Regions from separate parts of the Mycetocola sp. Y444 genome, predicted to be linked through region 1. Evidence: riboswitches for the same ligand, from Rfam matches in the RefSeq annotation. Region 1 holds a riboswitch; the other holds the start of a gene.

The links. Region 1 has a riboswitch for glycine ahead of AC1C2M_RS07285 (ABC transporter substrate-binding protein). Riboswitches for the same ligand answer to the same signal wherever they lie in the genome.
Region 2: it holds a riboswitch for glycine, as region 1 does, so the genes downstream of both, gcvT (glycine cleavage system aminomethyltransferase GcvT) here and AC1C2M_RS07285 (ABC transporter substrate-binding protein) in region 1, are expected to answer to the same signal.

What each region holds. Positions count from the first base shown of each region.
Region 1 is NZ_JCAIUB010000002.1:96,557-107,828, reverse strand. Features, by position in the region: gene AC1C2M_RS07290 (ABC transporter permease) at 1-606, opposite strand, end outside; gene AC1C2M_RS07285 (ABC transporter substrate-binding protein) at 637-2,238, opposite strand; glycine riboswitch at 2,450-2,537, opposite strand; gene AC1C2M_RS07280 (NADPH-dependent F420 reductase) at 2,784-3,476, shown strand; gene AC1C2M_RS07275 (DsbA family oxidoreductase) at 3,586-4,311, shown strand; gene AC1C2M_RS07270 (DUF7882 family protein) at 4,329-4,715, opposite strand; gene AC1C2M_RS07265 (HNH endonuclease signature motif containing protein) at 4,957-5,475, opposite strand; gene AC1C2M_RS07260 (DUF222 domain-containing protein) at 5,460-6,476, opposite strand; gene AC1C2M_RS07255 (permease prefix domain 1-containing protein) at 7,116-8,087, opposite strand; gene AC1C2M_RS07250 (PadR family transcriptional regulator) at 8,084-8,419, opposite strand; gene AC1C2M_RS07245 (VOC family protein) at 8,524-8,901, opposite strand; gene AC1C2M_RS07240 (aldo/keto reductase) at 9,094-10,029, shown strand; gene AC1C2M_RS07235 (serine hydrolase domain-containing protein) at 10,135-11,272, opposite strand, start outside.
Region 2 is NZ_JCAIUB010000001.1:433,777-445,048, forward strand. Features, by position in the region: gene AC1C2M_RS02075 (hypothetical protein) at 1-195, opposite strand, end outside; gene AC1C2M_RS02080 (GNAT family N-acetyltransferase) at 289-798, opposite strand; gene AC1C2M_RS02085 (hypothetical protein) at 897-1,145, opposite strand; gene AC1C2M_RS02090 (cysteine desulfurase family protein) at 1,176-2,354, opposite strand; gene nadC (carboxylating nicotinate-nucleotide diphosphorylase) at 2,338-3,213, opposite strand; gene nadB (L-aspartate oxidase) at 3,207-4,805, opposite strand; gene nadA (quinolinate synthase NadA) at 4,808-6,106, opposite strand; gene AC1C2M_RS02110 (NUDIX hydrolase) at 6,103-6,813, opposite strand; glycine riboswitch at 6,976-7,064, shown strand; glycine riboswitch at 7,066-7,168, shown strand; gene gcvT (glycine cleavage system aminomethyltransferase GcvT) at 7,238-8,359, shown strand; gene gcvH (glycine cleavage system protein GcvH) at 8,363-8,737, shown strand; gene gcvP (aminomethyl-transferring glycine dehydrogenase) at 8,737-11,272, shown strand, end outside.

The sequences.
Region 1 (11,272 bases):
CGAGTACGCGGGTGGAAGGACCTGCAGGGAGACGGCGAAGAGCAACACAAGCAGCGTCGCCATCACGTATGGCGGGATCGCTGACAGGAACGCGGTGACGTACCCGAATGACGTGTCGAGCCACTGACGCCGGCCGTTCCGCGCCAACACACCGACCACCATCCCAATGGGAATTGCGCAGACCAGCACGATCACCAGAGACAGTACGGAGATTCCTGCGGTAAACGGCAGACGGTTCGCGATCACCTCGGTGACCGGGGCGTTGAGCGAGAACGAATGGCCCAGATCGCCCTGCGCAATGCCGGCGACGTAGGAGACAAACTGTTCAAAGAGTGGCCTGTCAAGACCGAGTTCGGACCTCACCTGCTCGATCCGCTCGGCCGATGCATCGGGTCCAGCCGCGCTGACAGCCGGATCGCCGGGGATGAGGGGAACGATGAGGAAGGTGGCCACGATCGCCATCACTATGGTGCCCAACAGGCCCATGAAGCGCTTCACGCCGAAGGCGACCCACGGTGATACCGTCTTCGCCGATTCTTCGGGCCCGCCCGGAACGGGCACTTCCGTGGAAGTGCCCGTTCCGGCTGTGATTATTGGTTCAGTCACAGGTTCGCTTTCTTTCAGAACGCTCGGTGTCTATTCGGCGATGACGCGCACTGTGGCGTAGTCGAGGTAATCACCGAAAGCACGCACCGTTACGTTGGGGCTGGTCACCGTCGTCGTTGTGCCACCAACGAGGGGCACAACATCGTCGCGTTCGAAGAGTGATTCCTGAGCGGTCTGGAAGGCGTCGCAGCGAACGTCCTCATCGATCTCGGACAGCCCGGCAACGAGCGCTGCTTCGCCGTCCGGGTTCGAGGAGCCGGAGTAGTTGCGGCCGCCCTCTTCAACGCTCGGCCCGGTCACCCGGTCGAGAGAAGCGCTGATGACCTGAACCGTGTTGGCGTCCCCGATGAACACCATGTCCCAGTCGGATTCGCCGTTCGCGAGCGTGCTCCAGAAGGTGGCATTGTCGGCCATCGAAAGATCCACGCCGGCACCGGCTGCTGTCACCACCTCATAGAGGTAATCTGCTCCGTTGGTGAAGCTCGAGTTCGCGGTGTTTCCCAGCATCTTGATGCCATCCACGTTGCTCAGGACCTCAGCCGCAGCATCCGGGTCATGTTCCTCCAGCAATGACTCATCGGTATTCACGCAGGCGAAGCTCGACGGCACTATCGAGGTCAGCACCTCGCTGTTTCCGTTTGAGAACACGGTGTTGAAGGCATCCTGGTCAATCGCACGGGCGACAGCCTGGCGAGCTTCGGGGTTGTCCGCGAAAACCCTGCCCTCGCGCTGGTTGAAAATGACGTACGTCGTATAGCCCGTGACCTCTACCTTGTGGTAGCTGTCATCGCTCGCGAACCGTTCGATCGTGTTGTAGTCGGCGAGCTGCGCGAAATCGAGATCCCCGCTCATGATCTGGTTTGCCATTGTGGATTCGTCGCTCGACAGTGTGAGCTCGATCGTGTCTGCTGGCACCCCTTCGAGCGGTTTGCTCAGCTTGGGCCAAGCGTCGTAGTCCTCCCGCAGTGCGAGCGTGTAGCCAATGCCGGCATTCGATTCGCTGATCGTGTACGGACCGGAGAATGCGCCCTCGACACTTCCAGCGGCCAGGCCTTCGAGGTCAGCGAGACCCTCCGGACAAATGATGCCGGTCTGCGACGCGGTAAGGCCCGACTCGAGGTTCGTGAACGGCTGCGACAGCGACACCCGAACGGTACCGGCCTCGTCGTCCGGAGTGATCGTGGCGTCGCCCTGCCCAAAGACGAGCGCTTTCCAGGTTGAACCCGTCTCGGGATTGGCGAGATAGGACAGCGAATCTGCGACCACGGTTGGGGTTATCGGTGAACCATCGGAACACGTCGCATCGTCGCGAATCGTGAACAGGTACTCACTGGCTGACTCGACCTCCCACTCGGTTGCGAGCCCTCCAACCAGAGCGGAATCATCGTCGCGACGGATGAGCGTGTCGTAGAGGAAACTGTCGACCTGGAAAGTGTGCTGCCCCGCAGCCAGAACGGGATCGAAACTCGACGGGTCGGTGGATATCGCGATCGCAATCGAGCCGCCTGTTTCGGGAGCGCTCGATTCCCCATCTCCGGTCGAGCATGCCGCAAGGAATGAAACGGCGGCGACGGAGGAAATGACAATCGCGGTCCGCTTCACGGGCGTAGAGCGAGATGGTGAGATGAACATGGTGTCTCCTGGATCTGGAGTCGCGGTTTCAATTGCACGGCCGGAGCATTTGTGTGCCGAAACGGACGAGAATTGAATTCGACTCAAGAATTAATTCGCAGCTATAACGGCTGCGGTACCCGCTCTGTATTTGACCTGAGAGATTCACGGAAAGATCGTTCCCGCTTGCACCGTCGGTGTGGAACCATTGGGTTCCACTTTCCAGAGTTCCCGAATCTTGCCTGTCCTTTAGCCTGAGAGTTCTTGGGCGTTTTCCCCTTCGGCGCCGGTTCCAGTCCGGTCTCTCCAGGCAAAATTCATGAGGAGATGTTGAATTGATTCACCCTAGCAAAGCAGGTGTTTGTTTCGACAGGGTGTCAAGGGTCCGACGCCTCTATTAATTTGATCCAGTAATCGCCGTCGGCAGGGCTGGCTCCGCAGCTTTCCCAGGCAGTGCCCGTGAAACCGGGGGTATGACAGGGCCCCGAGTGTTTTCGTTGAAGCGACTTAGGCTGACGTCGTGAGCCGCAGAGAGGTTCACGACGACAGCACGAGGAGAGCCGCTCATGACCACAATCGGTATTCTGGGCGCCGGCCAGGCGGGAAGCACTCTCGCCCGCGCGGCGATTGCTGCGGGTTATGAGATCGTCATCGCCAATTCCCGTGGCCCGGAGACGCTGAGGGGCCTCGTCAGAGCGCTGGGTCCGATGGCGCGTGCGGCGTCAGCCGCGGATGCTGCCGCTGCGGCGGACTTCGCCGTTGCCGCCTTCCGGTACACGCCGACCGACACGCTGCCCGTCGCGGAACTGGCGGGGAAGGTCGTGATCGACAACAACAACTACATGCCCTGGCGCGACGGTAACTTTCCCGAGGTGACTTCGGGACGAAAGACGATTCATGAGTTGCGGCAGGAACAATTGCCCGAGTCAATGGTCACGAAGGCTTTTACTCACATCCAGTTTCACGAGCGCCACCTGATCCGTGTTTCGAGCGATGCACTCCCGGCGATACTCCGGCTGGCGAGGCCAGCGGGCGCACCCGACCGCAAGGCGCTGGTGGTCTCGAGCAACTACCCGGAAGCTGTCGAGCTGGTGACTCGCTTCTACGACGACCTCGGGTTCGACGCGGTCGACAACAGCCCGCTGAGCGAATCGTGGCGCAGCGCGCCCGGCACACCGATGTGGCGCCACCACGTCGACGGGCAGAGCCGCGACGAACTCATGCGCAATCTCCAGCGCGCCGAGCGCATCACTTCCTGACTGCTGGCACCCGACGCGCATCCCACAGCCCGGTGACCCCGGGCCCATAATCCCCCGGCGCGTGCGCCTCCGCGGACAGCGCCGCCAACCCGAACAGGAGATGTGTCCCATGAATGAGCAGACCGGGCTCAGCCCGGAAACCACTGAGCCGCGCCGAGGTTATCGCCTCAAAGTAGATGTGTGGGCCGATGTGATGTGCCCATGGTGCTACATCGGAAAGCGACGGCTGGAAGAGGCTGCACGAATCTTCGGTGCCGCTGAGCCGGGCGAGGCCCGCGACATCGACATCGAGTTCCACAGTTTTGAACTCGAGCCGGACATCGCTATCGGGCACACGCAGTCCGTATTCGACTTCAACGTTATGACTAAAGGGATGAGTCCAAACAGTGCCAGCGCGCTCCTGTCCCGGATCACCACCCGGGCTCGCGCCGTCGGCCTCGACCTGCACTTCGACACCGCGCTGCTCACGAACACGTCGCTCGCGCACCAGCTCATCCACTACGGCAAAGCGCGGGGCAAGCAGCTTCGGACAGAGGAGGCCCTGTTTGCCGCCTACTTCACCCAAGGCCGCAATATCTCCGACATCGAAGAACTCGGCCGGATCGCCGGGGAGCTCGGCCTCGACGCTGTGGACGCCATCCGTTCGCTGGAGTCCAACGAATACCTGGACGCGGTCCGCGCTGATGAAGCCCGAGCCCGGTCCTACGGGATCAACAGTGTTCCCTTCTTCGTCATCGACGGCAGATACGGCGTTGAAGGCGTCCAGAGCGCGGCGGCCATCACCAACGCGCTGGAGCGAGCGTGGGCGGAGAGAGATGGAACGACCGCCGCTTGAGCGGCCCGAGATTTGTCTTAACGACTCGCCACTGGAACTCTGACGCGAGCATCACGGTCACCGTTGGAGGCTTTTTGATCGCCCTCGGGAGCTTTCTGGTGCCCTGATTCGTCGATGGCTTCGGGCTCCGCTAGAAGAACAAGCCCCGCTGGGCCAAATGAAGACTGAGTCAGCAGCTCAACCCATGCTCGATTCAGCGCCGGCGTTTCGTTGGCGGTGTAGTCATATCGCAACGAGAGAGTGGGATGCATCCAGATGGTCGTTCGTCCACCCTCCGGGACTGGCCAGCTGAAGTAACACGACTCGCCTCGGCGTAATTTGGCACCGATCACTATTTGAAGATGCGCTAGCGTGCGGTCTTCAAACTCGATAGGGGTGCCGCCGTCGTACGTAAAAGTACCCATAGAAATCTCCTGAAATCGTCGGTTTGCACGTCCCAGGGTCCGGGGGAATCAGCTACACATCCATACTAGGTCCGCACCAAACCCAGCGCTAATAACTTCTTCTGGCGGGCGTGCTCTGTCAGGGGGAATTAATCCACATCGGTGAGCGCCTCAGGAGGCGCTGACCGACGGACGGACACTGCCCCGACCGCACCCGGGCTGTCGCGTTCCTGCCCCTGGACATCGGGGATGGTGGCACGGTTTACCGGAAGTATGGCTTGCGGCGGATCCATTCGGCGATGGTGACCTTGGGTTTGCCGTTCACCATCGTGACGGTGAACACTCCGGTGTCGACCATCCGGTGGTGGAACCAGCAGAACAAGACTCCGTTATCGAGATGGGTGGGCCCACCTTCGGAGTACGGGATGATGTGGTGGGCTTCGCAGCGGGTGGCCGGGATCTGACAGTCCGGCATCGCACAGGTGGGTCCGTCGCGGGCGATCATGCCCATTCGCTGCGTCCGGTTGAACCCGCGCTGATCATTACCGAGGGCAACAACCGTGCCGTCGGGGTCGATGAACACCGGGATGATGCTCGCATCACAGAGAACCTGGCTGATCGTTGACGCCGCCACCGGTGCGTTCACTCCCACGATCTGGCCGGTACCGGTCTTGGAGTCGATCACGTCCGCGTTGACCGTCACCACGACGGTCGGTGCTGCGCCGGTCACTGATGGTGCGTCCCCGGAGCGGGCGAGGGCGTCGATCATCGCGGCGAACACGTCAGCGCGTTGCTGCCCCGCGGTCCGCCGGGCCCGGACCGGTTCGCTGAACTCCGCACCGGGACTGGCGTTGGTGCCTTGCGCCGCGTCACCGGTGTCCGGATTGGTGCCGGCCACCGGCGACGCACCGGATCCGAAGGCCCCGCGTCATCGGTTCCGGTGCCACCAGCACCACCGCCAGTTACCTCGCCAGCATCAGTGGCCGTGGGGCCGTACCGGTCCGCGGTCTTCGGGCTCAGCACAGCATCGAGCAGGGCGTGGAGTTTCGCGCCGACATCAACGGTGACCTGCCCTCCGAACTTCACCAACCCGTCCTTCGCGGCACGGGCGATCCAGAAATCGCGTTTCTGGAACGCTTTGTCGGTATTGGGTTCGATCCCGTCTTCATCCAACCGGTCCCGCCACTGCCGAGCCTGAATCCCCACCAGATCGGCGGACATCGGTAAGCCGCCGCGCCAGCCCGCACCGACCGCCTCACTGACCAGGGTGCGTTCAGCAATCGCGAGGTGTTCCACCTCGGCACGGGGCGCGGCCAGCGAGAGTTCCCGGGTGATGGCTTCGGCGGTTTCCACCCCGATCAAACCCTGACGGAACGCGTCCCCGACCACGGGGAACAACGGCGGCAACGGGAACCCAGCGTCAGTGAGGCGCCGGCAGGTGCGCTGCCCCACCCGGATGAGCCGGGATGCGGCCGCAGAGGACACCCCGGTGATCACCTCGATCAGGTGCGACGGACGCTGGTAGTTGTGCTTCACCGCCAACCCCTCGTTGCCACGGGCCGGGTCTGACCGGTCCGCGACCTCGGCACTCAACGCCGCGAGGACCGCTTCCCCGGCACGCACCACCCCGGCGACCTGACCCAACTGGGTCAACAGCTGTTCCCCGGTCAACCGGTCCAGATGATCCAGGTCGAGAACATCGACCACCTGCCCCAGGTGGGTGAGCAGCCCGGTGAGCGCACTCTCACCCTCCGGAACCGACGCCGGCGGAAAGTCGCTCACCGCGAAACTCATGACACCCGCACACCCCCACCAGCCAACACAACAACGGCGAGAAGTGCGGCCAGACCGGACTCCGCCAGACCAGAACGGTGACGAATCGGGCTGCTGACCGGGATGTTCATGACTTCAGTACACACCCAACCACTGACATTGAAACCGCCGCACTGGAGGCTTTGCAGCAGCATCCGCCCAGGCGTTCGAACGCGACCCTGAACGGTGTCGGATCGGGCTGCTGACCGGGATGTTCATGAGTTCAGTACACACCCAACCACTGACATTGGAACTGCCACATTGGGGCCTCGCACCGGCACCATCCCGGGCGTTCAAACGCGACCCCGAACGGTGTCGGATCGGGCTGCTGACCGGGATGTTCATGACTTAACTACACACCCAACCACTGACATCGGCGTTGACCGAGCTTCAGGCTCTGACCGCGGCATCCGGCACCGACTTTGGTGCCCGGGATCAGGGGCAGTGGCGGCTTTTCGGGAGGAGATTCGCCGGGGCGAAGCGCGACAGCGGGCTGGCCGCCCGGTTTTTCCTCCCGGGGCTCCAATGGCACCTCCGGGACTCCAATGGCACCTCCGGAACCGGGGTGATTCCTCCGGGACCGTGGCGGCATTTCCGCGAGCATGCCTCTTACCGAGGCGAGACGACCTGCGCGTTGCTTCTCGACGCTTTCAGGAAGCCGCTCGCAACATCCCACAGGCCGGTTACCACAACCGCCGCGGCGGTGATGCCCGAGATCCACCTGGCGGTGTCGGCATTCCAGTCGACGCTCGACAGGAACGACCAGTCGAAGACCTGGTCGGTCGTGAGCAACCAGAGTGCAGGAATCATGAACAGCAGGCCGGCGCCGAGGTTCACAGCAGCGAGCGCGTGCGTCCAGCGCCCAACCGCGAAGAGCACCACGGCGAAGACGGCCTCGAGAACCAGCACAGCGATCAGGTACGGCAGCCAAAAATTCGACAGGTGCTCCTGCAAAACCAGAACCGGTTTTCCCTCCAGATAGAGCAGAGATCCGACCCGCTGCCAGAGGAGCAGGCCGATGAAGAAGGCAAGGAGAATTACCGTCGCGATCGTGTCAGCGAGCGAGACCTGATTGCGTCGCTCGACCGGCGGAAGCATCTCAGGAACCCACGCCCGGAGCCCGAGGGAGCTGCGGCGGGCACCCGTGCGTTGCAGAATTGCGAACACGAGGGTCACCCAGAACGCCACCTGAATCAGCAGACCGATGCTTGCGCTGAGAGCGGCGCTGAAGGCGGTGATTGGATCTTCCGGCTCGATGACCATCCGAACGACAAGCACACCAACGAAGGATGTCGCGCCCACGATCCAGAGGAGGAGCTTCAGAACGCGCACCCACGAGAGGTAGAGATCGGGTCCGATCAGGTACAGCGGCTGCTCGGCGTAGCGTGCGGCCAGCTGACGAGGGTCACCAAACTCCGTGAGCACCGTGCTCTCCGCTTCGGCAGGCGCCTGGCCATTCTCAATCCGCGCCTCGACGGCATCCGTTATTGATCCGCGCAGTTCACGATCGATATCGTCGCGCTTCTCTTCGGGGATGGACTTAAGGGCGGCGAAGACGTAGCGGTCGGTGAGAGTCGTCATGATCGTCCTTCGTTGAGCTGGTGAATGGAGGAGTGAAGGTCATCCCACTCCGCGAGGAGCAGGTCGAGCAGTTCGCTGCCCTTCTCACTGGTGGTGTAAAACTTGCGGGGCCTCGCCTCGTCCGTGTCCCAGGAACTGGTCAGCAGTCCCTGCTTCTCGAGGCGGCGCAGGAGCGGGTACAGCGTGTTTGCCTCGACGGCAAACCCCGCTTGCTCGAGAGCTTCAAGGAGGCCGTAGCCGTATCCGGGTCGCTTCAGCACGGACAGGCAGGCCACCACGATCGTGCCCCGCCGCAGTTCCTGCAGGTGTCCGCTCAAGAGGTCGTCGTCCATGCTCACACCATAGTGTGTGTCGCACACTATGCGCTAGTCGCACACCATGTTGTGGTACGCCATTCTGACTGTCAATCTCTGACAGAACCGCTGTAACGAGGACGCTACCTCGGACCAGCAACACCAATCAGATTGCCCTCCGGATCGGCGAAATGGCCGACCACGAGCGCGCCGCTGGGATTGCGCGCTGGACCGAGCACTCGAGTGCCACCCAGCCGCTCGGCACGCACGAGCGCGTCTTCCACATCGTCCACCCCAACGTAGAAGAGAGCGTGCGGCGCGAACTCGTGCCCGCCTCCGATGCCGCCCGCAATGGGACCCCCGGCCGCGTCACTGACGAACCCGTACTCGCCCGCCTCCGAGATTTCCGGGGCAACGGGCGAATCGGTGTCGGCAGTCCAGCCGAACAAAACGGAATAGAACCGTCGCAAAGCACCCGGGTTCCGACCGATGATCTCGAAGTGCACGACGGGATTGGGCACGGCTCCCCCTTCGAGAGATGGCGCTCGTCACGGCGATGCAGCCCGCCCGTCGGCGACCCCACTGATGCGGACACTGTACACAGCTGCGTGCCCCGTGTGAAGGGTGCCGCCGTGGTGGACTCTTTGCCCCGGTGAGTGGTTAGGTAGGCATGCGTCACCGTCGGAGTTGCCGCGTCTGCGAAAGGAATCACCGTGAAGACCTTTACCCTGCCGAACACCGAAATCGTCGCCCCCAACGTGGTCCTCGGACTCATGCGCATTCCCGACAAGACGGACGATGAGGTCCGGGAGCTCGTACACACCGCCCGGGATGCCGCCATCGACTTCTTTGACCACGCGGATGTCTACGGGAACGATCTGCACGGATGCGAGCGACGATTCGCGGAGGCGATGAAGCTGAGCACGTCGGATCGCGACGCCATCACCATCCAGACCAAGACCGGGATCGTGCGGGAGGGACCGTACTTCGACTTCTCCTACGAGCACATCATCGAGTCGGTCAACGGATCGCTCGAGGCGCTGCAAACGGACAGGATCGACATCCTGCTCCTTCACCGCCCCGATGCCCTCGTGGAACCGGAAGAAGTTGCCCGCGCCTTCGACGAACTTGAAAGCGCCGGCAAGGTGAAGTCGTTCGGCGTCTCGAACCACACCCCTCGACAGATCGATCTGCTGAAGCGATATGTGCGGCAGCCCATCGTGGCCAACCAGCTTCAGCTCTCGATCACCCACGCTCCCATCGTGACGCAGGGCGTCGCGGCGAACATGCTCGGCGAGCAGCAGTCGGTCACGCTCGACGGTGGTGGGATCGTCGACTACTGCCGCCTCAACGACATCACGATCCAGGCCTGGTCGCCGTTCCAGGCCGGGTTCTTCACCGGGGTCTTCCTCGGATCCCCCGAGTACGCGGAGCTGAACGCCGCCATCGATCGACTGGCCGCCCAGTACGATGTGCCGCCGATCGCGATCGCGACCGCGTGGATCACCCGCCACCCGGCCCAGATGCAGGTGGTGCTCGGAACGACGAACCCAGAACGCGTTGCTGGCGCTGCCCTTGGCTCTGAGATTCCACTGACCCGCGCCGAATGGTACGAGTTGTTCCGCGCGGCGGGCCACATCGTTCCGTAGGCCACACCGGAGACCCTTCACGCACAAACGCACGCACGCACGACAACTTCCGGCGCCAACCTCTGGAGGCTGGCGCCGGAAGCGCTGGTGATCGGATGCTCGGCGTCAGTCTTCACAGAAGGCCGCGTCGACTGCCTTCGTTACTGCCCTGTAAGTGTCCATCATCCGGGGCTCGTCCTCCTCGGCGATGAAGGCCCAGGGCAGAGCAGTGACGGCAACGCTAAATGCCGTTCCGTCGGCTGCGACACCGTTGCGAGTCTGAAAGCCGTGGATGTCGCCACCGTGGCCCCAGATCACGCCGCCGCAGCTCAGCGGGTAGCTCTGCAAACCGAGACCGTACCCCGCCCCAGGCCACAGGCCTTCATCGGCCGGCACGGTCTTCTGCATCTCGGTTGCCATCTCCTCGCCGAGAAGTCGACCGTCGAGAACCGCCCTCATGAACTCATTCAGGTCGCTCGGGCTTGCGACGACCTGGCCGGCGGCCCAGCCCCATGACGGGTCGAGTGTGCTCACGTCGTAGAACTCGCCATCCGCGTCCTTGTGATACCCCGAAGGGTGCTCCCCGCGGAGTGACATTTCGCCGACGGTCGGGAAGTAGGTGTGTTCAAGCCCCAGTGGCTCAATGATCCGCTCGGTGATCACCTCGAAGAGCGGCCGTTCGGCCAGGCGTTCGATCAGAAGGCCGAGCACCAGGTAGTTCGTGTTGCTGTACTGCCAGCGCTCACCGGCGGCAAAGCCCGCCGGCTTACTGAGCGCGATATCGAGGAGGTCGCGCGGCGATGTGTAGACGCCCTGTGCCTTCTCAAAGTCCATCGCGATCTCGTCGGCGTATTCGGGGAGTCCTGACATCTGCTGCAGCAAATGACGCACGGTGATGCGGGTGCCGTCGATGCCATCACCCGTGACCAGACCCGGCAGGTAGCTGTCGATGGGCTCATCAAGAGCAACCTGACCGTCCTCGACGAGCTGCAGCACGGCGACGGATGTGAACGTCTTCGAGTTGCTCCCGAGCCGCACTTCCCCGTCGACGGGTACGGGTTCGTCGGTCGTGAGGTTCCCGACGCCAGCCACGTAATCCTCGTGCTGCCCGTCGGGGCTGGTGAATGAGGCGAGCGCTGCGGGAAAGCCGAGTTCGACCAGGCCGTCGAGGTGTTCCTGGATGACCGAACTCTTCGCGGTCTCCTCCTCCTCCACCGGTGCGGCATCCGACCACGCACCGGCACCCCACGCACCGGCCACCAAC
Region 2 (11,272 bases), on a different contig from region 1:
AGGCGCGCCACCCTCGGTGGGCTCCGGCGTCGGCAGGATGTTGTCGCTCCCGGTCTCGGCGCTCGCCGAGCGTTCGCCGGTCAGAGTGGTTGGTTCCTCATCGCGGCTGCTGGTCGCCGACGATGGTTCCGAACTCTTTTTCGCCGTCAGCTCGTCGTCACGGTTGCCTGTCGTATCGCTGCTGTCTGTTGTCATGCCTTCACGGTATGCGGCCCGATCGATGACGCTCAAGGGCTTGCATTTGACGTCGAGCACCCGTATTCGGGCGCTCGACAACCCCAGCCGGACTCAGTCGACCTGGTACTTGAAACCGCGATGAGACCCGACAAATCCGAGCCGTTCGTAGAACCGGTGGGCGTCGGTTCTCGCGTTGTCGGAAGTGAGCTGAACGAGCCTGGCGCCGAGTGCGGGAGCCGCGGTACCGGTCACCCATCGCATCATGGCTCCGCCAATGCCGCTCGAGCGAGACCCGCTTCCGACCCGCACCGCCTCGACCAGCAACCGGGTTGCACCGCGCCTGGCCATGCCGGGCACCCTGGTGAGCTGCATGGTCGCGATGACAGTGTCGTCCGAAGCGACGGCAACGATGACCTCGTTCGAGGAATCATCGATCAACTCGCCGAGTGCGCCCGCGTACGCGGCGGCATCCGTTTCGTCGGCTCGATCTCCGCGTCCCGCACTGATCGGATCGTCAGCGAGGAGAGCCGTCAACGCTCCGAGGTCTTCCCGCGTCGCGCGGCGAAGGGTTACCGGCAGGCCGGTATCGAGGGCAGCGGGGAGAGGCAGTTTAGCGAGCACCCGCTCAGTGTCCCACGAGGTGACGGGGGCGCACGCCGCTGGAGCAGCGGGTTGCGGCGTCGACCGAGCACTCGCTCAGCCCCTGACCACCGCTGGGACTAGAAGTCGCCGGAATCCGAGTCGATGGCCTTCGGGTAGATGCGCCCCGGCGGCTTCCTCGGTGCCGAGCGTTGTGCCCGGCTCTCACGGTAGGGCTGACCATCGGTCGGGTTCGCCGCCGGCAGCCAGTTCTTGAGGATGGCGAGCTCGGGAGCCACGATCTCCTCGTTGCTGAGGTCGTAGTTCTCGTCGACCGGACGAGCCTTCTTTTTGCCGAATCTCCGACCCGGCTCCTGTGGCTTCTCCATGGCCTCACCGTACGCTCCGGCCCACCCTTGTCAAGAGACCCTCGGCGATTCCACGGCTGCCACCGAGCCAGCTCCGATGCGCGTGACCGATCGAACGGATGCCGCCACAGCGTGCGCCACCTCCTCGAGTTGCCCGGCCGTGATCGATGCCGGAAACGTGAAGCGCACCGCGGTGCGCGCGACCTCTGTCGACACTCCGAGCGCTGTCAGGACGTGCGACGGTTCGTCGCTGCCCGCGGCACACGCCGAACCACTCGAAGACACGAACCCGTGCCGTTCCAGCTCGAGAAGCACCGCCTCTCCGCTGGTGCCGGGGAAGCAGAACGATGCGTGGCCGGGCAGGCGTTGCACGGGGTGCCCCGTCGGCACAGCCGTCGGAACGAGTGCGCGAACGCGGGACGTGAACTCCGAGCGCAGCGCTGTCAGCCGCGCGGCGGCATCCGTTCTCTCACCCTCGGCCAGTTCGAGAGCCGTCGCGAGCCCAACGGCACCCGCCACATTCTCGGTGCCCGAGCGCCTCGCCCGCTCCTGGCCACCACCGTGGACAAGCGGCTCGATGGGCAGCCGACCTCGCAGGGTCACCACGCCGACGCCTTTCGGTGCGCCGATTTTGTGACCGGAGAGCGACAGTGCATCCACGCCGAGGGCGGGAACTGACAGGTCGAGCCAGCCCGCAGCCTGAACGGCATCCGTGTGAAACGGGATGCCTCGGGTCGCGGCGAAGGCACTGAGCGCGGGGATGTCCTGGATCGTGCCGATCTCGTTGTTGGCGTACATCACCGAGACGAGCGTCGTGTCATCGCGCAGCACGCCCTCGAGCGCCTCGGGCGTCACGATGCCGTCGGGGGAGAGCGGCGCGAATGACACAGTGAAGCCGTGCAGTCGACGGAGGTAATCCACCGATTCGAGTACGGCCTCATGTTCGATCGCCGTCGTGACGAGATGCCTGCCGCGCGGGTTGCCGAGCGCGATGCCCTTGATCGCGAGGTTGTCGGCCTCGGTGCCGCCGGAGGTGAACACCACCTCGCTCGCACGCACGCCGAGAACCGAGGCGACCCTGCTGCGCGCATCGGCGAGCGCGATTGCCGCGCGCTCGCCGACGGTGTGCACACTGGATGGGTTGCCAAACTCGGCGGCGAGGTACGGCCACATGGCCTCGAGTACCTCCCGGCGCACCGGTGTCGTCGCCGCGTTATCGAGGTACAGCATCGGGATCCGCCGAGAGTGCGACGTCGAGGCCAAGATCGAGCGAGCGGATGCTGTGGGTCAGCGCGCCCGACGAGATCACGTCGACCCCGGTGCGGGCGATTTCGCCCACGGTGTCGATGGTCACGTTTCCCGACGCCTCGATGATCGCGCGACCGGCGACGAGCGCGACACCCTCCCGCAGTTCGTCGAGGCTGAAGTTGTCGAGCATGATCGTGTCGACACCGGCGGCGAGTACCGGTTCGATTTGATCGAGGCGGTCGACCTCCACCTCGAGGTGGGTCGTGTGCGACAGGCGGGAACGAACGTCGAGGAGAGCATCGGTGACGGAGATGCCGCCCGCCGTGAGGACCGCGAGGTGGTTGTCCTTTGCCATCACGGCGTCGGAGAGCGAGAAGCGATGGTTGAAACCACCGCCGGAGCGGACGGCGTGGCGCTCGAACGCGCGAAGGCCAGGTGTCGTCTTCCGGGTGTCGACGATGCGCGCCTTCGTGCCGGCAACCTGCTGGACGTACCGTGCCGCCTGCGTCGCGATTCCTGACATCCGCTGCACGAAGTTGAGGGCGATGCGCTCGGCCTGCAGCACGCCGCGCGCGGGACCGGTGACGGATGCCAGGACGTCGCCCGCCTCGAACGGCTCGCCATCGGCCAGCAGCAGGTCGACGGCGATGGCGGGGTCGGTGAGGCGAAACGCCGCCACGAAGACGGCACCGCCGCTGAACACCCCGGGTTCTCGGGCGACAAGCCGCGCTGTCGCCGATGCCGACGCCGGGATGAGCGTCTCGCTCGTGAGGTCGCCCCACGGGGCGTCCTCGTCGAGGGCGAGCGCGACGACACGGTCGATGTGTTGCTGGGTCAGCACGGGAGGGCCTCTCGGGAGTGTTCGGAAACTGGAGAACGGGTCGTAGCGGCATCCGTCAGCAGGATGGGCGCGGCCTGGCCGGGGTCGGTGGCCGGACAGTCCGTGCGGGTATGGGCGCCGCGGGACTCGGTGCGGGCCAGCGCAGCGGTGACGAGCGCTCGACCGAGGGCGAGCAGGTTGCAGTCTTCGAGGTCGTGCTCGGTGGCATTCGGGAGGTCGAGCATGCTCCAGCCCTCCAGGATCTGGGAGGCTAGCTCGAGACCGGCGGTCGACCGATTCAGCCCGGCGCTCGCCCACAGCAGCTGTTGCAGGGCGCCCCGGGAGAACGGCGGCACCTCGCCGGGAGCGCGCTCAGCCGGCGAGCCCGTGTCGGCTCGGGGGCGCGCCTCGGACGCCGATCGCACTCCGTCGAAGCGCGCGGCGAGGGAGAGGTCGCCTGTGACCGCCGACGCCGCCCGACGTCCGAACACCGCGCCCTCGAGCAGTGAGTTCGACGCCAGGCGGTTCGCGCCGTGAACACCGGTGCGGGCAACCTCGCCGATGGCGAACAGGCCGGGGATCGACGTGCGGCCGTCGAGGTCGGTGGCGATGCCGCCCATCCAGTAGTGGGCGGCGGGCGCTACGGGAACAGACTCGCGAGACCAGTCGATGCCGGCGGCTCGCACGGCGGCGTCGATGCCGGGGAACCGTGCCGCCAGGTAGTCGGCGCCGAGCGCCGTCGCGTCCAGCTCGACCGGTCGGCCTTCCTGTCGTACCATCGTCGCGGCGATGCCCCTCGCGACGACATCACGCGGCGCAAGCTCGGCGGCGGGGTGGATGCCCGGCATGAACCGGGTGCCTGTCGCATCGCGGAGTACCGCCCCGTCGCCCCGCACCGCCTCTGAGATGAGGAAGTTGGCCGCCGTGACGAGGGCCGTCGGGTGGAACTGGTAGAACTCGAGGTCCGCGAGCACGGCACCAGCCCGAAGCGCGGCGGCCGCTCCGTCACCCGTGGCACCCGACGGGTTGGTCGTGTATGGGTACAGCTGGCCGGCGCCGCCCGTCGCCAGGAGCACCGCGTCGGCGTCGAGCCGGAACCGGGCGCCGTCGGCATCCTGCAGGTCGACGCCGCTGACCCGGCCGTCCTCCAGCACGAGGTCGCGGAGGAAGGCGCGCTCGAGCACGGTGACGGAGCTGGCCCTAAGGCGATCGACGAGAGCCGCTTCAATCACGGCACCTGTGGCGTCACCGCCGGCGTGCAGGACCCTCGGGTAGGAGTGGGCGGCCTCACGGCCCTTCGCGAGCTCGCCCTCGTGCCTGTCGAACGCCACCCCGAGCGCGACGAGTTCATGAATGCGCGCGGGGCCTTCCGAGCAGAGCACGGCGACGGCTTCCGCGTCGCACAGTCCCGCTCCCGCGGCCAGGGTGTCGGCAATGTGTGCGTTCACGCTGTCGTCGTCGAACATCACGCCCGCGATGCCGCCCTGGGCGAAGCGGGTGTTGCTCATGCCCAGAGCACCCTTGGTGATCAGGGTGACGGAGTGTTCGGCGCTCGCCGTGAGCGCGGCTGTGAGGCCGGCGATTCCGGACCCGACGACGATCACCCGCTTCACGATCAGCCTCCCGTGTGCACTGGAGGCTTCGCCGCGAGCATCCGTTCGAGGGCGAGGCGAGCGGGTTCGGCGACGTGGTCCGACACGGTGATCCGGTTGAGCACGACCCCCTCGAGGAGCGAGTCGAGGACCCACGCGAGGTAGCCCGGGTGGATGCGGTACATCGTCGAGCAGGGGCAGACGACCGGGTCGAGGCAGAAGATCGTGTGCTCGGGGTGTTCAGCTGCAAGCCGCTGCACCAGGTTGATCTCCGTGCCGATCGCGAACGTGGAACCGGCGGGTGCCGCCTCGATCGCCTTGCGGATGTAGTCGGTCGAGCCGTATTCGTCGGCCGCGTCGACAACGGGCATCGGGCACTCCGGGTGCACGATCACGCGAACACCGGGGTGCTCGACGCGGGCCCGTTCGATCTGCTCGACGGTGAAGCGCTTGTGCACCGAGCAGAAGCCGTGCCAGAGGATGACCTGGGCAGCCTGGAGCGCGAGCGCGTCGTTGCCGCCGAACGGCTTGTTCGGGTTCCACATCGGCATCCGCTCGAGCGGAACGCCCATCGCCTTTGCCGTGTTGCGCCCGAGGTGCTGGTCGGGGAAGAACAGCACGCGCTGGCCGCGTTCGAACGCCCACTCGAGCACGGTTTCCGCGTTCGAGGAGGTGCAGACGATACCGCCGTTGCGGCCACAGAATCCCTTGAGCGCAGCCGAGGAGTTCATGTAGGTGACGGGGACCACGGGGACTCGCCCCGAGGCATCCGGTTCGGTGCCGTAGAGCTCGGTGAGCTCCTCCCAGCATTCCTCGACCTGGTCGATGTTCGCCATGTCGGCCATCGAGCAGCCGGCGGCGAGGTTGGGCAGGATGACCGACTGTGACGTGGTCGAGAGCAGGTCTGCCGTCTCGGCCATGAAGTGCACGCCGCAGAACACGATGGCCTCTGCGTCCGTACGGGCCTTCGCCGCGTTCGCGAGCTGGAACGAGTCGCCGACGTAGTCGGCGTACGCGACGACCTCGTCGCGCTGGTAGAAGTGCCCGAGAATGACGAGCTTCGACCCCAGCGTCTCTTTGGCCGAACGGATGCGACGGTCCAGTTCCTCGGTGGATGCCTCGCGGTAGAACGCGGGCAGTTCACCCTGGCGCGGTGAACCGACGGGAATCAGGTCGCCCATCGATGAACCCGGACCATAACCCGGCGGCCGGGAGTCGAACAGCCAGGGTTTCTGGACGAGGTCGGGGCTGCACGCGGCGCCGGGCGCAGTGCCGGCGGCGATCTCGATGAGCGTGCTGTCGACGGAGGCGGTGAGGGTCATGATGCTCCTTGTGAGCGGTCGGTACGCGAGCGGCCGAGGGGCCCGTTGGTCTCCACTGTTGCCGCGTATCGATAGAGGCGGGCGGGGCGATGCCGGCCTCCTGTCCGAAGCTGCTCGGTCGGTACCACTTGCCCGGAGCCCTCGATCTGGCGCCGGAAGTTGGCAGCGTCAAGTGACTTCTGCAGCACGGCCTCGTGGACCTCGCGCAGTTCGGACAGGGTGAAGGTGTCGCCGAGGAAGGCGGAGGCGATGTGGCTGTACTCGAGCTTGTTGCGGAGCCGCCACAGCGCGTACTCCACGATGAGGCTGTGGTCGAAGGCGAGTTCGGGCACCGAATCAGCCTCGAACCAGCGAACGTTCTCGGTCTCGACGGCGATGTCGGCCTCATCGGAACGCACCAGGGCCCAGTAGACGATTGAGACGACGCGCTCGCCGGGGGAGCGGTCTGTGTTGCCGAACGCGTAGAGCTGCTCGAGGTACTGCGGAGTCAGCAGCGTCGTCTCAGCGAGGGTGCGTGCCGCGGACTCCGCCAGGTCCTCGTCGGGTTCGAGAGGTCCGCCCGGGAGAGCCCACATACCGACGAACGGATCACGGATGCGCCGCACGAGGGGGAGCCACACGGTCATGCGGCCATCGACCGGTGATGGCCGAAGCGCAAAGATCACCGTCGAAACGGCGACATGGACGGGCGCTGCGTGTGCGGCCATCACGAATCCTTCCAGTTAAAGTCACCATGACTATAACTAGACCCATCTTAGTGTCAACATGACCCGAACTGAAGAGAAATATCCCGCCAGATTTTCTCTGAGATGCCGAGCACTCTGAGTGCGCCTCACTGTAGGCTGGGCGAAAATCGAATATCGGGCCGCACACGCGATGCGGGAGAGCCGGGCTTGCCCGGCACCGAAGGAGCAAGCCTCCCTGCCAATCTCTCAGGTCTCTGTACCGCATCGAACTGGCCACTCTGGAAAGTGAACGCCTGGCGTTCCGCCGACGGTGAAAGCCGCCAGCCGTGATCGACGGCTGCGCGAGCGAAACTCTCAGGCCCATGACAGAGAGGGAGTTCCTCAGGCACCTTGAGTGCCGCAGCCGCTTTTTGCGATCGTCGCCCCGGCGACACCTGGAGAACTCGTGTCAGACCCCGCACCAGAACGCACCAGCCCGCTCGCCGCGGTCCATTCCGAGCTCGGAGCGAGCTTCACCGATTTCGCCGGCTGGCAGATGCCGGTGCGCTACACCAGCGATCTCGCGGAGCACGCGGCGGTCCGGAACGCCGCAGGCATCTTCGATCTCTCTCACATGGCCGAGATCCTCGTGTACGGACGGGATGCCGGCCGATTCCTCGACTTCGCCCTCGCCGGACGGCTGTCGTCGATCGACGTCCTGCAGGCGAAGTACAGCCTCCTGCTCACCGAGGCAGGCGGCATCCTCGACGACGTCGTGGTTTACCGGCTCGGTGACACGACGTATCTCGTGGTCGCCAACGCGGGCAACCGGGATGCCGCTGCCGCCGCGCTGTCGGAGCGGGCGTCCGGGTTCGACGTCACCGTCGACGACCAGAGCGACGACTACGCGTTGATCGCCGTCCAGGGCCCGAACTCGCGGACGATCCTCGAGCAGACGACAGGCTTCAGTGAGCTCGGTGTCCCTCTCGATGAACTCCGCTACTACCGGGCGACCGACGGGTTTTTCAATGGAGTTCCGCTCGTCATCGCGCGGACCGGCTACACCGGCGAGGACGGGTTCGAGCTTTACCTCAGGGCTGACGCGGCCGTGCCGCTGTGGCGCGCTCTCGAAGAAGCGGGCGAAGCGCACGGGCTGGTCCCTGCCGGGCTCGCGAGCCGCGACACCTTGCGCCTCGAAGCGGGGATGCCGCTGTACGGCCACGAACTCGGCACTGAGACATTGCCCGTACAGGCCGCTCTCGGCCGGGTGGTCGCACTCTCCAAAGAGGGCGACTTCGTCGGTCGGGCGGCTGTCGAGGCCGGGCCGGCGGACGACGCTCGCGTGCTCGTCGGGCTGACCGCGGCGGGCAGGCGTGCCGGCCGTGCCGGCTACCCGGTGGTTTCCGGCGATGCAGAGGTCGGAACCGTAACGAGCGGTGCGCTGTCACCGACGCTGGGGCATCCGATCATGATGGCGTACGTGGACCCCGCCGCCGCATCGCCCGGCACCGAACTCGCCGTCGACGTTCGAGGCACACGAATTCCCGCAACTGTCACCACACTGCCGTTTTATCGGAGAGAGAAGTAAGCCATGTCGGACAAGACCACACTCAAGTACACCCCGGAACACGAATGGCTCGAGATCGACGGTGACATTGCGACCGTCGGGATCACTGACTTCGCCGCAGACAAGCTCGGCGATGTCGTCTTCGTCGAACTCCCCGCCGTCGACAGCACGCTCGCGTCGGGAACCGTCGTCGGCGAGATCGAGTCGACCAAGTCGGTCGGCGAGCTCTTCGCGCCGGTCAACGGTTCGGTGGTCGACGCGAACGCCGCCGTCATCGACGACCCGGCACTCGTCAACAGCGATCCGTTCGGCGATGGCTGGCTCATCCGGGTGCGTTTCACCGAGCTGCCGTCGAACCTGCTCAGCTGGGACGAGTACTCAGCGCTGGTCGGTGAGTGATGCGCGAGCTGTTCTCTGAGCGTCACATCGGAACGGATGCCGCTGCGCAGGCGAGCATGCTGGCATCCGTCGGCTACGACACCGTCGACGCGCTCGTCGAGGCGGCACTGCCGGAGTCCATCCACGTCGCCGACCTGGCGAGTTCGTCGATCCCCGCCGCGGCCACGGAACGCGAAGCGCTCGCCGAACTGCGCGAGCTCGCCGGCTCGAATACGGTGCGGACCTCGATGATCGGGCTCGGTTACTACGGCACTCTCACGCCGGCCGTGATCAAGCGCAATGTGCTCGAGAATCCGTCCTGGTACACGGCGTACACGCCGTACCAGCCGGAGATCTCGCAGGGCCGACTCGAAGCTCTGATCAACTTCCAGACCATGGTCACCGACCTCACCGGCCTCGACACCGCCAACGCGTCGATGCTCGACGAGGGGACCGCTGTCGTCGAGGGCATGCTGCTCGCGCGGCGGGCCTCGAAGCTCACCTCGACGGTGTTCGTGGTCGACGCCGATGCCTTCCCGCAGACCAAGGCGCTCCTCGCGAGCCGGGCCGAGGCGGTCGGCATCGACCTCGTCGAGCTCGACCTTGCCGGTGGAGCGGAGCTGCCCGACGCTGCTTTCGGCGTTTTCGTGCAGTACCCGGGTGCATCAGGACGTGTGTGGAACCCGGCATCCGTTCTCGCATCGATCAGGGAGAAGGGTGGCCTCTCCGTCGTCGCGGCCGACCTGCTCGCGCTCGCGCTGCTCACCTCTCCCGGTGAACTCGGTGCGGACATCGCGGTGGGCACCACCCAGCGCTTCGGCGTGCCGATGGGCTTTGGCGGCCCGCACGCGGGCTACATGGCTGTGCGCAAGGGGCTCGAACGGCAGCTGCCGGGTCGGCTCGTCGGCGTCAGCCAGGATGCCGCCGGTCACCCGGCCTACCGGCTCACGCTGCAGACGCGCGAACAGCACATCCGCCGTGAGAAGGCGACGTCGAACATCTGCACGGCACAGGTGCTCCTCGCCGTGATGGCCTCGATGTACGCCGTCTATCACGGGCCGGTCGGCATCCGTCGGATCGCCGCAGAGACCGCTCGTCGGGCGGACGCCCTCGCCGCGGTTCTCACGAGCTACGGCCTCACGCTCGCGAGCGAGTCATTCTTCGACACGCTGCGTGTGCACGTGCCGGGCGAGGCTGCGACGATCATCGAGCGCGCTCGTGAGCTCGGCATCAACCTGCACCTCGTCGATGACGCAACTGTGGGGATCTCGGTCGATGAGACGACGACGGATGCCGATCTCCGCGCTGTCGTCGTCGCGTTCGGGTTCTCTCGTGAGGAGCGTATTACCGCTCCGGGTGACGCCGAGTCCACGCGGCTGCCGGGGGAGCTGCGGCGCTCGAGTGACTACCTCACCCACCCGGTGTTCAACACGCACCACTCCGAGACCGCCATGATGCGGTACCTCAAGCAGCTGGCCGACCGCGACTACGCGCTCGACCGCGGCATGATCCCGCTCGGTTCGTGCACGATGAAGCTCAACGCCGCGACCGAGATGGAGGCGATCACCTGGCCCGAGTTCGCCAGCTTGCACCCGTTCGCCCCCGAGGCGGACGTGCTCGGCTACCTCGGCCTGATCGAACAGCTCGAGAGCTGGCTGGCCGAGGTCACCGGATACGACTCCGTGTCGCTCCAGCCGAACGCGGGCAGCCAGGGCGAGCTGGCCGGGCTCCTCGCCATTCGCGGCTACCACCGCGCGAACGGTGATCTGAACCGCACCACCTGCCTGATCCCGTCCAGCGCACACGGCACGAACGCGGCATCCGCGGTGCTAGCCGGCATGAAGGTCGTCGTCGTTGCCTGCGACGACATGGGCAACGTCGACCTCGACGACCTGCGGGCGAAGGTCGAGGAGCACGCCGACGACCTCGCCGCGCTCATGATCACGTACCCGTCGACGCACGGCGTGTACGAGCACGAGATCACCGCGATCACCCAGGCCGTGCACGACGCCGGCGGCCAGGTCTACGTCGACGGCGCCAACCTCAACGCGCTGCTCGGATACGCCAGGTTCGGTGACTTCGGCGGGGACGTCTCGCACCTCAACCTGCACAAGACGTTCTGCATCCCGCACGGTGGGGGTGGCCCCGGTGTCGGTCCCGTCGCGGCGAAGGCGCACCTCGCGCCGTTCCTGCCCGGCCACCCGATGGCGCAGCGCGACGACCACGGTGCATACACCCACGCCGGTGGGCCGGTCTCGGCGGCGCCGTACGGCAGCCCGAGCATCCTTCCGATCTCGTGGGCATACGTCCGCATGATGGGCGCGGAGGGGCTCAAGCAGGCGACAGGCGCAGCCGTCCTCGCGGCGAACTACATCGCCGTGCGCCTCCGAGAGCACTTCCCGGTGCTCTACACCGGAGACAACGGACTGGTCGCACACGAGTGCATCCTCGACCTGCGCCCACTCCGGGAGGCAACCGGTGTGACCGTCGACGACGTCGCCAAGCGACTCATCGACTACGGCTTCCACGCGCCGACGATGTCGTTCCCGGTCGCCG